Regions from separate parts of the Paenibacillus sabinae T27 genome, predicted to be linked through region 1. Evidence: riboswitches for the same ligand, from Rfam matches in the RefSeq annotation. Region 1 holds a riboswitch; each other region holds the start of a gene.

Region 1 (3,278 bases):
ACTGACGAGAATTTCTTCTCATTTAATACTCACTCGTTGTTCAGTTTTCAAAGATCAAACTTCTTTGCCGCCGTTCAACTTTTCGTTAGCAGCAACTTTTATAATATATCATGTACTCTTCAGAAACGCAAGCTTTTTTTAAAAAGTTTTTTTCAAGTTATCTTTAAACGCTTGTGCCTCCCAAGAGCGACTCACCTATAATACCTCTTCTCATTGAATATGGCAACCCCGAAATCACAAAAAAAAACAATCCACTTATTGGTTAAGCGGATTGTTTGTGCTTAGTAATACTTCACGGCCGTATATTTACTTGCGCTTTTAATCAGGGGAGCCGTCTTGCCGCTCTTGCCCAAGCCCGCATCAACTGTTGTATCGATAGTGACCCACTTGCCTCCGATGAGGACTTCGTTCCAGGCATGGTACTCAGCTACATAGCTGCTATTGCCCATGACCAGCTTGGCCGGTACATCCACACTCCGAAGCATGGCGGCGAAAAGGGAGGCGTAGTCATAGCAAATTCCTTTTTTGGAGGCAAGCGTATTGTCGATACTCGGCACATAATCATTGGCTACATTAGCGGCCAAAGCGTAATCATATTTAATATTGGAGACGATATAGTTGTAGATGGCGGTTACCTTTTCTTTGTCCGTGGCAGCGTTCTGAGTCAATTGTTTCGCTTTTTGTACCGCTTTGTCCGAGGGACTCCAATTCACATTCTGCACGGAGCTCAAATATACAGCGTTGGGGTCGCTTAGCGAGAGGTCGACCGAGTCGGAATACACCACTTTATATTTATTGCCGCTGGTGTTCTCAAGGATGGAGATGCGATAGGTACCGTTGCCTTGTTGAAGAGGGAAAGATTCATTAGGCTCCGATGCGAACAGGTTGTAGGTATAGCTGCTGCCGTTCTTGGTGATCATCAGTTTGGTGCGCTTGTTCTGCGGAACGTTATATTGAATGCCGACAACACCTTGGCTTAACTCCGAAGCATCCAGCCATTCGGACCCGCTGCTCGCAGCGGCTGCCGGAGTCGCTTCGGCGGAGGCGGCGACGATTAATAAAGCGAGGATCACCGCATACAACTTCTTCATGGATAAAACTCCTTTCGGTAGCTGGCTGCCATCCTGGCGGGAAGGCCCTGTAGCTTTGCGTCCCTGCCTTTCGGCAGGTTTGCCTTTGTCACACAAGCTTTATCTTTATTATTTTTGGAATAAATACCATAATTTATATTAAAACTCAAACAAAAAAGCCTCTTCATTCGGCAGCTGGCTGCCATCCTGACGGGAAGGCCCTGTAGCTTTGCGTCCCTACCTTTCGGGAGGTTTGCCATTTATCGTGTTTAGCTTTTCTACATATATTTTACCATATCAATATCAAATAACAATAGAATAATAGGAAGATATACCTGCTCCATCCGCCTCTTTTAACATTTTTCCGCTACAGTCACGGAAGTTTTGCGTGGACAATAAGCCGATGGGTCGGGTTGATCAGCGGATCGCAGGTAATCAGCGTCAAGATCCGGTCTTTTTTATTGCCCTCCAGCACGGAAATGTCTGTCGGATCAACGATCTGAATATCATAAACGATATAATTATAGACTTTCCCTCTGGTCTTAACGGTGATCGTATCTCCGATCTTCACTTCGTTCAGACGGTTAAACAGTCTGCCTTTGGTATGAGCGCGGTGAGCAGCAATGGCCGCATTGCCTACTTCTCCGAGCGGAGCGGTCTCGGTCAGATGCACGGCTGAATGCCTCATATTCGCTTTGGTGGCTCCTTCAAGCACGGGAAGCTTGGCATCAATCGTATCGATCTCAATCAGTCCGATCGCTTGCTCGCCGGCGTCCGAAGCCCCATTATTATCCGCAGATTCAGATTCTTCGCCCAATACCGATTCATCCGCAAGCAGCTGCGTCACTTTGGCGTATTTGAGCCGCAAGTCGGGATCGACAGAGGTCTGAGCCGTATTCGTTCCTTGTTCAAAGTTCCGTTCCGCTTCCTCCAGCAGCTTCTGCTGCTGCCAGTCTTCGAACCATTCGCTGGCCTTCGGATACAGGAGCAGCAGAACGCCCGCAATAATAATGATATAGGACAGCTTGCGCAAGTTATCTCACCTCTAACGTTGGTCCGCATCCCCTCCGGAGACCGCCTCGCCCGAAACGGACAGGGGCTGCTTCGGGTTCACGAACACCCATTTTCTGCTGCCGACAAAATTGATGATGACCGTAACAAAGGTAACCAGTACCTTCGATACCAGCTCCTTCAGTCCCAGCCGGTCGATTAGCAAGCTCATCAGCAGCAAAGATATACCCAGCACAACCAAATTCAAAACAATAAACCTCATCAGCTGCTTATAATCGAACCCGTCCTCTTTGGACCGCTTCCGGTCCTTGAACGTTATATTGCTGTTTAAAATAAAGCTGTTGGCCGTTCCCGCCCCATAAGAGATGATCTGGCCCACGACATAGTACAGTCCGAGCGAATTCAGCAGCGCGAACACGGCCATATCGACGAGCGTATTCAGCAGACCGACAATATTAAATTTAACGAACTGGATGATTTCGCCGCGCATATTTTTGTTATTCATGAGGCACGCCCTTCCGCGTAAGTCCAGCTTCCTCGCGAAGGAGCTCAGCTTCCTCTTCTTTCAGGCTGGTATAGCCCACGGTCCGGCGGACAATATACAGCGGCCGATCCTTCGATTCGTCGTAAATCCGGCCGATGTATTCCCCGATTACCCCGAGAATCATAAGTACAATCCCGTTAAACAGCAGATTCACCCCTACAATGGAGGCCCAGCCGGGCACGGTGCGGGAGGTGAACCATTTTTGCATCAAGACGAAGAACAGAAAGATAAAACTGGAAAAAGAGAGCGAAAATCCGAGATAAGATGCGATTTTGAGCGGTTTGTGCGAAAAGGACGTGATGCCGTCGAGCGCAAACCGGATCATTTTTTTGAGAGGATACTTCGTTTCCCCGGCAAAACGCTCTTCGCGAACGTACTCCACCATCGTCTGACGGAAGCCGACCCAGCTGACAAGACCTCTGACATAGCGGTTCTTCTCCTTCAGCTCGCGCAGCACATCGCACACCTTGCGGTCAATCAGGCGGAAGTCGCCCGTATCGGTCGGGATATCCACGCTGGTCATGCTACTGAGCAGGCGGTAAAAGAGCTTGGCGGTCATTTTTTTGAAAAAGGTCTCGCCGTGGCGCTTCAGCCGTTTGGCATACACCACCTCATACCCCTGCTTCCATTTGGCAATTAGCTCCAGGATGACC
Region 2 (3,278 bases), 1.3 Mb from region 1:
TCTGGGCGGACCAAGCTCATCTTCAAGCGATGGTGAACGGATTACGATTTCTTTGACAGTAAGATTGATTCAAAGACTAGAAGAGCCAACCCGATTGAAGGGTTGGCTCAGAGAGATAATTTTAAGTTTAGCAGTTGTCCCGATCCAGACAACTTCATCGGGACTGCTATTATTGTTTAATTCTTTAAAGGTTCACCCCATTCGTCAAATCCGCCTTGATACAGCATATTCCCCTCGGGATCATAGAGGGTGCCGTTGATAAACCGGTCGTCCGCAAAATCCCCCTCAATTTTAACCTCATCATTGGCGTAATACCAGATTGCCTTTCCTTCTCGACCTCCCTGGCTTATTTCTACGACGAGATATTCACCAGTACTTCGATTCAGAACCACCTCTAGCCCCTCCCAATGCAAGCCCGATTCGTTGTAAGAACCTTTATACCGAAGTCCTCCGCCGGGATAATATTCGATGCCCTCCACCTGCTTGCCATTTCTCATCGTTCCTTCGAAGTACAGTTCGTCAGCGAAAAGATAGTACATTTTCCCTTCGCCATCCATTTTATCGTTCTTCCATTCCCCTTCATAGAAAACACGTCCGTTTTCGTTGTATTGCGTTCCATACCCCTCACGGATACCGTCTACCAGCCCGCCATGATACCGCATGCTGCCGTCTTCGTTATACAGGGTATCCTTTGTATCTTTCAGGCTGATGTACACCGTCTGCTTTGCTCTATTCCAGCTAATTTTACGGTCAGCCGCTTCACCAATAAGCCTAAGAGGGACATAGGTTGTACCGCCCCGAGTAACCGGCGCAGAATCGGTTTTGATAACTTTTCCATTAACAACCATTTCTTTCTTGTCAATAGTCAGTTTAATTACCAGGCTTCCCTTGGTGCCCGTGATCTGGCGCGTTTTGTTATCCCATTTAATGCCGAACCCCATCCGCTCGAACAGGGAACGAAACTCGACATAGGTGCTATTGTTAAGCGAAATCGGGGCCGTACGCAGGGGAACCTCTACCCCATCCATAACGACATGAATCGGTTCTGCATTCCGGTCTGCACGGGTACTCGGAGGAATGATGGTTCTTTTGACGATAAAACCGCCTTTATTTAAATAAATCAGCGTATCGCCGGAGAGTCCGAGTACATGATTGTATGTCGCTTCCAGCGGTATCGAAAAAGACTCCTTATGCAAAAGGTCTACACCTGTTACCTTTGCTTGATCTCCCTCTCCTTTTTCAACCCAAATGCCATAGGACAACCCTGTGAATACTTTTGACAATTTGTAAGGAGAATCTTTTTGCAGCACGATTCCCTTCTCAGACGGAGTGGTTGCGTTCAGCTCAACATAACCCTGATTTTCCCTAAGCTTGGTCTTAAGCACAATGTATTTGCCATTGAACGAATAATCATGCGGAAAGCTGGCTCCGTAAAAATGATCTTCACTCTTTGAACCCAAATCATAGGCTCTAATTTCATCGGATCGGTACAGATAGATAAGCCGGCCCTTACCCAGCTGAGGATTACTCCCTTCCTCGATCTCCTCCGACTCACCGCTTGCCAAATTAAGAACTTGGACTTTGTAATGATCAACCCATGCCAGATAATTGCCATTTCCAACGGGCTCCGTTAGCGAGGATGACCCGCCGTCAACCAGTTTCTTTTTTTCCTTACTTTTCAAATTGTATCCCCATATATCACTTCCATGGAGTTCATTACTCTGAATCCAAAGAACCATTGGGCCTTGAATGGTATCCGCTAGAACCGGGTTATATTTGTGGGTCTTATCGGTAGTCAATCTTTCCGTCTTTCCGTTATCCAAATTTAAAACATAAATCGAATCATAGTGATCTTGAATTATAGTCCAGGTTAAGTAGCGGCCAGCGATATCAGCATCCTTGAGATCTTGAAAATCAACCGGTCCGACTTTGAACTTCGTCACCTCGTCTTTCCATGTGTAGTTCTGCCCTGCTGCTGCGCTCGCAGCCATCCCCCTTGTTTCCATTTCGGTTAATGCAACGAGCATCCAGACCACAAGCACACTCCAAAAGATTCGTCTCATTTTCGTTGAACCATTCCTTTCTTCTGCTGTAAGAACACGCAAAAAAACAAGCCTCTGAGCAACCCGGCTGTCTGGTTATAGCTTACTATAACGGAAGACCCGTGGCTTTGCGCCCCCGCCTTTCGAACGAGTTTGCCTTTGGTCAATCACTTGTTTCGTGATTTCTTATAGTTCTTTTGCACTTCTTTTTTCAGTATAAATCCAGATTTAAAATTTACCAATTAATATTTTGTTTGTCACTCACTTGAGATACGCACTTTAAAGTACGTACTACCTCAGATAGCCGTATAATTGTAAACTTATAGAAATCAGTGCTATGTACAAAGGAGAAGAGAAAATGAAGTATACCGGCCCCGTTTACCGTCCGCCTTTTGAAGCGAATTCGCTATTACTGCAAGTCACTGTCGGATGCAGCCATAATGAGTGCAGCTTCTGTACCATGTATAGCGATGTGCCTTTTCATGTCGAAACGCTGGAACAAATTGAGCATGATTTATGGGAAGCCAAACGAATGTATCCTGAAGTAAACCGTATATTTTTAGTCAATGCCGACCCTTTTGCCCTGAGTGCAGACCGGCTTAAATCCATTGCGGTTAAAATCAATGAAATTCTGCCTCAAGTTCAGACTATAGCGATGTATGCCTCCGTTAATAACATTAAAAATAAAACCGATGAAGAGCTTAAAGAATTAAGAGCCTTAAAGATTAACGACCTCAATATCGGCCTGGAATCCGGTATGCCCGAGGTAGTGGAACATTTTAATAAAGGATTTACGGTGGATGAAGCCAAAGTACAGTTAAAGCGTTTAACCGAAGCTGGAATGGACTTTAGTGTAAATATTATCATCGGAGGAGCCGGCAGCGAAAAAACACGGGAAAATGCAAAAGCAAACAGCAAACTGCTAAATGAAGTTAAGCCAAAGCTGATCTTTATTGCCACTTTACATGTGGATCCCGGCAGCCCGCTGGATGAAGAAGTAGAAGAAGGGCTTTTTATAGAAAATACCTTGCGCCAAAATATTGAAGAGGAAATCGAAATGTTAAGCGGACTGAACCTGGACCATACCTTTTTCTTCGGTCTCCATACCTCCAATGTAATACCCGTTCGCGGTATGCTCCCAGACAAGAAAGATGAAATGATTGCGGCACTAAAAGAAGGCTTAAACTCCATTGGGGTCGAATATTTAGACGGTCACCTGCAAAAAGGTGTGGAAGG
Region 3 (3,278 bases), 440 kb from region 1:
TGAGCTATCGGTTGAAGAATCCGCAGCGGACTGCTGATTGTTCGGCGTATATGTTGGTGTTGGTGTTGGTGTCGGGCTTGGCGATGGTACCGGCGTCGGTGTCGGACTTGGCGTAGGTGTCGGTGTTGGACTCGGTGACGGCGATGGTGTTGGGCTCGGCGTCGGTGTCGGCGATGGTGTCGGCGACGGACTTGGCGTCGGGCTTTCCGACAGCATTGGCACCGTATACGAAGCCAGAGCCGTACTAATTTCATCGCGGGTTAACGTAAATCCGTTGTTTAGAAAACTCTTGATTGTAGTCGTGGTGTTGTTTTCATAGAGCATTTTGCCCCAGGTCATCATAAAGACCCATTTGCTCTGATATTTGGGCAGCATCGCAGGATCGGGCATTTCACCATTCTCGCCAATGGCAATCGGCTTGCCTGCGGCCAAACTCAACAGATCGTCATAATAGCTCTGTCTGAAGTCCTTGTTGTAAATGTCCGCCGCCAGAATATCCACTTTATCCGCACCGGGATAAGTCTTCGCGTAAGGATCGGCCCAGTCGTTCGGAGCATTCGGGCTCCACACCCAAATCAGGTTGTTCAATTTATGAACATTGACAAAACGGTCATACATAATATTCCAGAGAGCAGTAAAATTCGTCTTCTTGCCCCACCAGAACCAGCCCCCGTTCATTTCGTGATAGGGCCGCCACAGAACGGGCACTCCGGCATCGCGCAGGGTTTTCAGCGAAACCGCCACCTTGTCCAGCTCAGTGATCAGATTTTGGTACTCCGGGGTTCCGGGTGTAACATACTTGTCGAAGTCGGCCTGGGACAACGACATCTGCACATTGGACCAGCTGTATGATGTTCCCGGCAGATTCTCGTGGAACGTCATCGCGACGATGCCTCCGGACTTATACCATTTGATGGCGCTGTTCACCACATTTTGCCGGAGCCATGTTACGGCGCCGTCCGTTTGGCCGTTGATCGCGCCAAGCTCATATCCATGGAGAGCTGCATATCTACTGCTCGTTACTTGAAGCTTGTTGTTGAACTCGTCCGGACTTTCCAGATAGTCATGCTGACCGGTGATAATTCGGGTTCCGGAAATGGAATACAGGTAACTCAGCAGCTTGACCGCTTCGGGTGAAGCGTCCGGGGTCACCGGCGCTGTGGACGCAGCCGCCGCGGAAACGGTCGATGCGCTTCCTCCGCCCATGAACGGAACAAATGACAGGAGCAGAGACAGAGTTACCAGCATGCAGAACAATCGATACGTACGGTGAACTTTCAATTTCATCTTCCTTTCGGTAGCCAGGCTGCCTCTCTGAAATGGAGAGGCCCTATGGCTTTGCGTCCCTACCTCGCGATAGGTTTGCCTTTGTCGTATTGGAAGGCTTAACCTTCTACCGTAAATATCGACGGTGTACAATTAATGATGAAGACTGATTTTCATCATTCTTCAATAAATGAGCCAAAAGACCCGTTTAATAGCCTTGTTATATGGTTAATAAGTAGGTTATCCCTCATTCAGGCATTATTACGAGATAAATTGCTGCAGTTCAATATCCTTCCAATCCAGCGTTATGCGGATATTATCCTCTTCCACCAGCTCCGATCCGGTCTGAACCTCGATGAATTCCACATCGGTCAACGCGAGAATGCTGTGCTTCGTTCCTTCCGGTATGCGCACAACATCTCCGGCTTTCACCGTGTGCAATTTCTCGTTAAGAATGATGCTGGCTTCCCCGCTGATAAAGGTCCAGATTTCGCTGCGCTTAAGATGATACTGGTAGCTGATATTTTTTCCCTCTGCGATAAAAATCCGCTTGGTCAGGACTTCATTGCTTTCCTGGTATTTGACGTAATCGATCACCTTATAGTGGCCCCACCGGCGTTCCTCGTACATCGGTCTTTGCTCCGCGCCCTTCAGCACCTCTTTGATGCGCGGGCTTTCCGATTTGTGGGTGACGAGGATGCCATCCGGGCTCGCGGCGATGATCAGGTCCTGGGCGCCAATTACCGTGATCGGAATATCAAGCTCGTTGACCAGGCAGCTTGTAGAGGAATCCTCAGTCAGCACGCCCTTGCCTAATTGGTTGCTCGCCATTTCCTCGGTCAGGGTATTCCAGGTGCCTAAGTCCTTCCAGAATCCGTCATACGGCTGGACAACGATCTTGTCTTCCTTCTCAACCACTTCGTAATCGAAGCTGATGGAAGAGAGCAGCTTATACTGCTTCTGCAGCTCCTCGTAAGTCAAAGGCAGCCCTTTTTGCTGTAAAATATTAAGCAGATATCCCAGCCGGAAGGCGAACACCCCGCAGTTCCACAAGGCGCCCTGTCCGATCAGCTCTTCGGCCCGCAGGCGATCCGGCTTCTCCAGGAAACCGCTAACCGGTCTTACCTCTTTCTCCGTCGCGCCGCCCGAAGGAATAATGTAGCCGTATTTCTCCGAGGGATGCTCCGGCACGACGCCGATCAGCGCCAGATTTGCGCCGGTATCGTCAAGCGCCTGCTCCAGCTGTGAAATCGAGCCGAAGAAGGAGCCTTCCACATAAGGATCGACCGGGAGGATCGCGACGGTCTCATCCGGGCGAACGCCTTCTACCGAATACAGGTAGACGGCCGTCAGCGCAATGGCCGGAAACGTATCGCGGCGCTCGGGCTCGACGATGATCTTGACATCCCCGCCCAGCTGGCTTTGGATCATCTCCACCTGCCCGCGCCCTGTCGCCAAATACGACGATTCCGCAAGTCCCGCTTCTCCCAGCTGCCGCCATACCCGCTGGACCATCGATTCCGGCTCGCCGAGCGGGCTTTCCAGCACCTTCAGAAACTGTTTCGACCGAGAGTCGTTGGACAGAGGCCACAGCCGTTTTCCCGAACCGCCAGACAATAATACCAGTTTCATAATGATACCCTCCCTCATAATGGTCATGATACAGCCGTGAACAGCCTGCTTCTTAACGGAATATCCTAAGGTAGCGGCGCCGCCGCGGCGAACCTGCTTCGCCTGAGTCTGCGGCGCCTGACCCGGTTCGTCACTTATCCATATATACCGCTTATACCGCTCCTGCCACGCTTGGAGACAAGCCGCTGAGTCCGCCCATCCGCGGGCGTCCCACCGAATAATATTCCAGCCCGGTTCCTTCGATTTGTTCCTTGGAGTAGACGTTGCGCCCGTCGATCAGGATCGGCTTGCGCATTCCTGCTGCCAGAAGGTGCAGATCGATATCCTTGAACACGGCCCAATCTGTGAGCAGGCAGACCGCGTCGCTGCCGGTTCCCGCT

What was found. A riboswitch is a leader RNA that binds a small molecule or an ion and turns the genes downstream of it on or off. The one in region 1 is predicted to bind cyclic di-GMP.
Region 2: it holds a riboswitch for cyclic di-GMP, as region 1 does, so the genes downstream of both, PSAB_RS21395 (stalk domain-containing protein) here and PSAB_RS03040 (transglutaminase-like domain-containing protein) in region 1, are expected to answer to the same signal.
Region 3: it holds a riboswitch for cyclic di-GMP, as region 1 does, so the genes downstream of both, PSAB_RS25885 (glycosyl hydrolase) here and PSAB_RS03040 (transglutaminase-like domain-containing protein) in region 1, are expected to answer to the same signal.

What each region holds. Positions count from the first base shown of each region.
Region 1 covers NZ_CP004078.1:655,525-658,802, reverse strand. The annotation lists gene PSAB_RS03040 (transglutaminase-like domain-containing protein) at 282-1,091, opposite strand; cyclic di-GMP riboswitch class I at 1,105-1,185, opposite strand; cyclic di-GMP riboswitch class I at 1,258-1,338, opposite strand; gene PSAB_RS03035 (class D sortase) at 1,444-2,103, opposite strand; gene PSAB_RS03030 (GtrA family protein) at 2,116-2,586, opposite strand; gene PSAB_RS03025 (glycosyltransferase family 2 protein) at 2,579-3,278, opposite strand, start outside.
Region 2 covers NZ_CP004078.1:4,634,496-4,637,773, forward strand. The annotation lists gene PSAB_RS21390 (LysM peptidoglycan-binding domain-containing protein) at 1-56, shown strand, start outside; gene PSAB_RS21395 (stalk domain-containing protein) at 177-2,027, opposite strand; cyclic di-GMP riboswitch class I at 2,118-2,210, opposite strand; gene PSAB_RS21400 (radical SAM protein) at 2,401-3,278, shown strand, end outside.
Region 3 covers NZ_CP004078.1:1,094,257-1,097,534, reverse strand. The annotation lists gene PSAB_RS25885 (glycosyl hydrolase) at 1-1,281, opposite strand, end outside; cyclic di-GMP riboswitch class I at 1,294-1,377, opposite strand; gene PSAB_RS04900 (sugar phosphate nucleotidyltransferase) at 1,528-2,898, opposite strand; gene PSAB_RS04895 (UDP-glucose dehydrogenase family protein) at 3,050-3,278, opposite strand, start outside.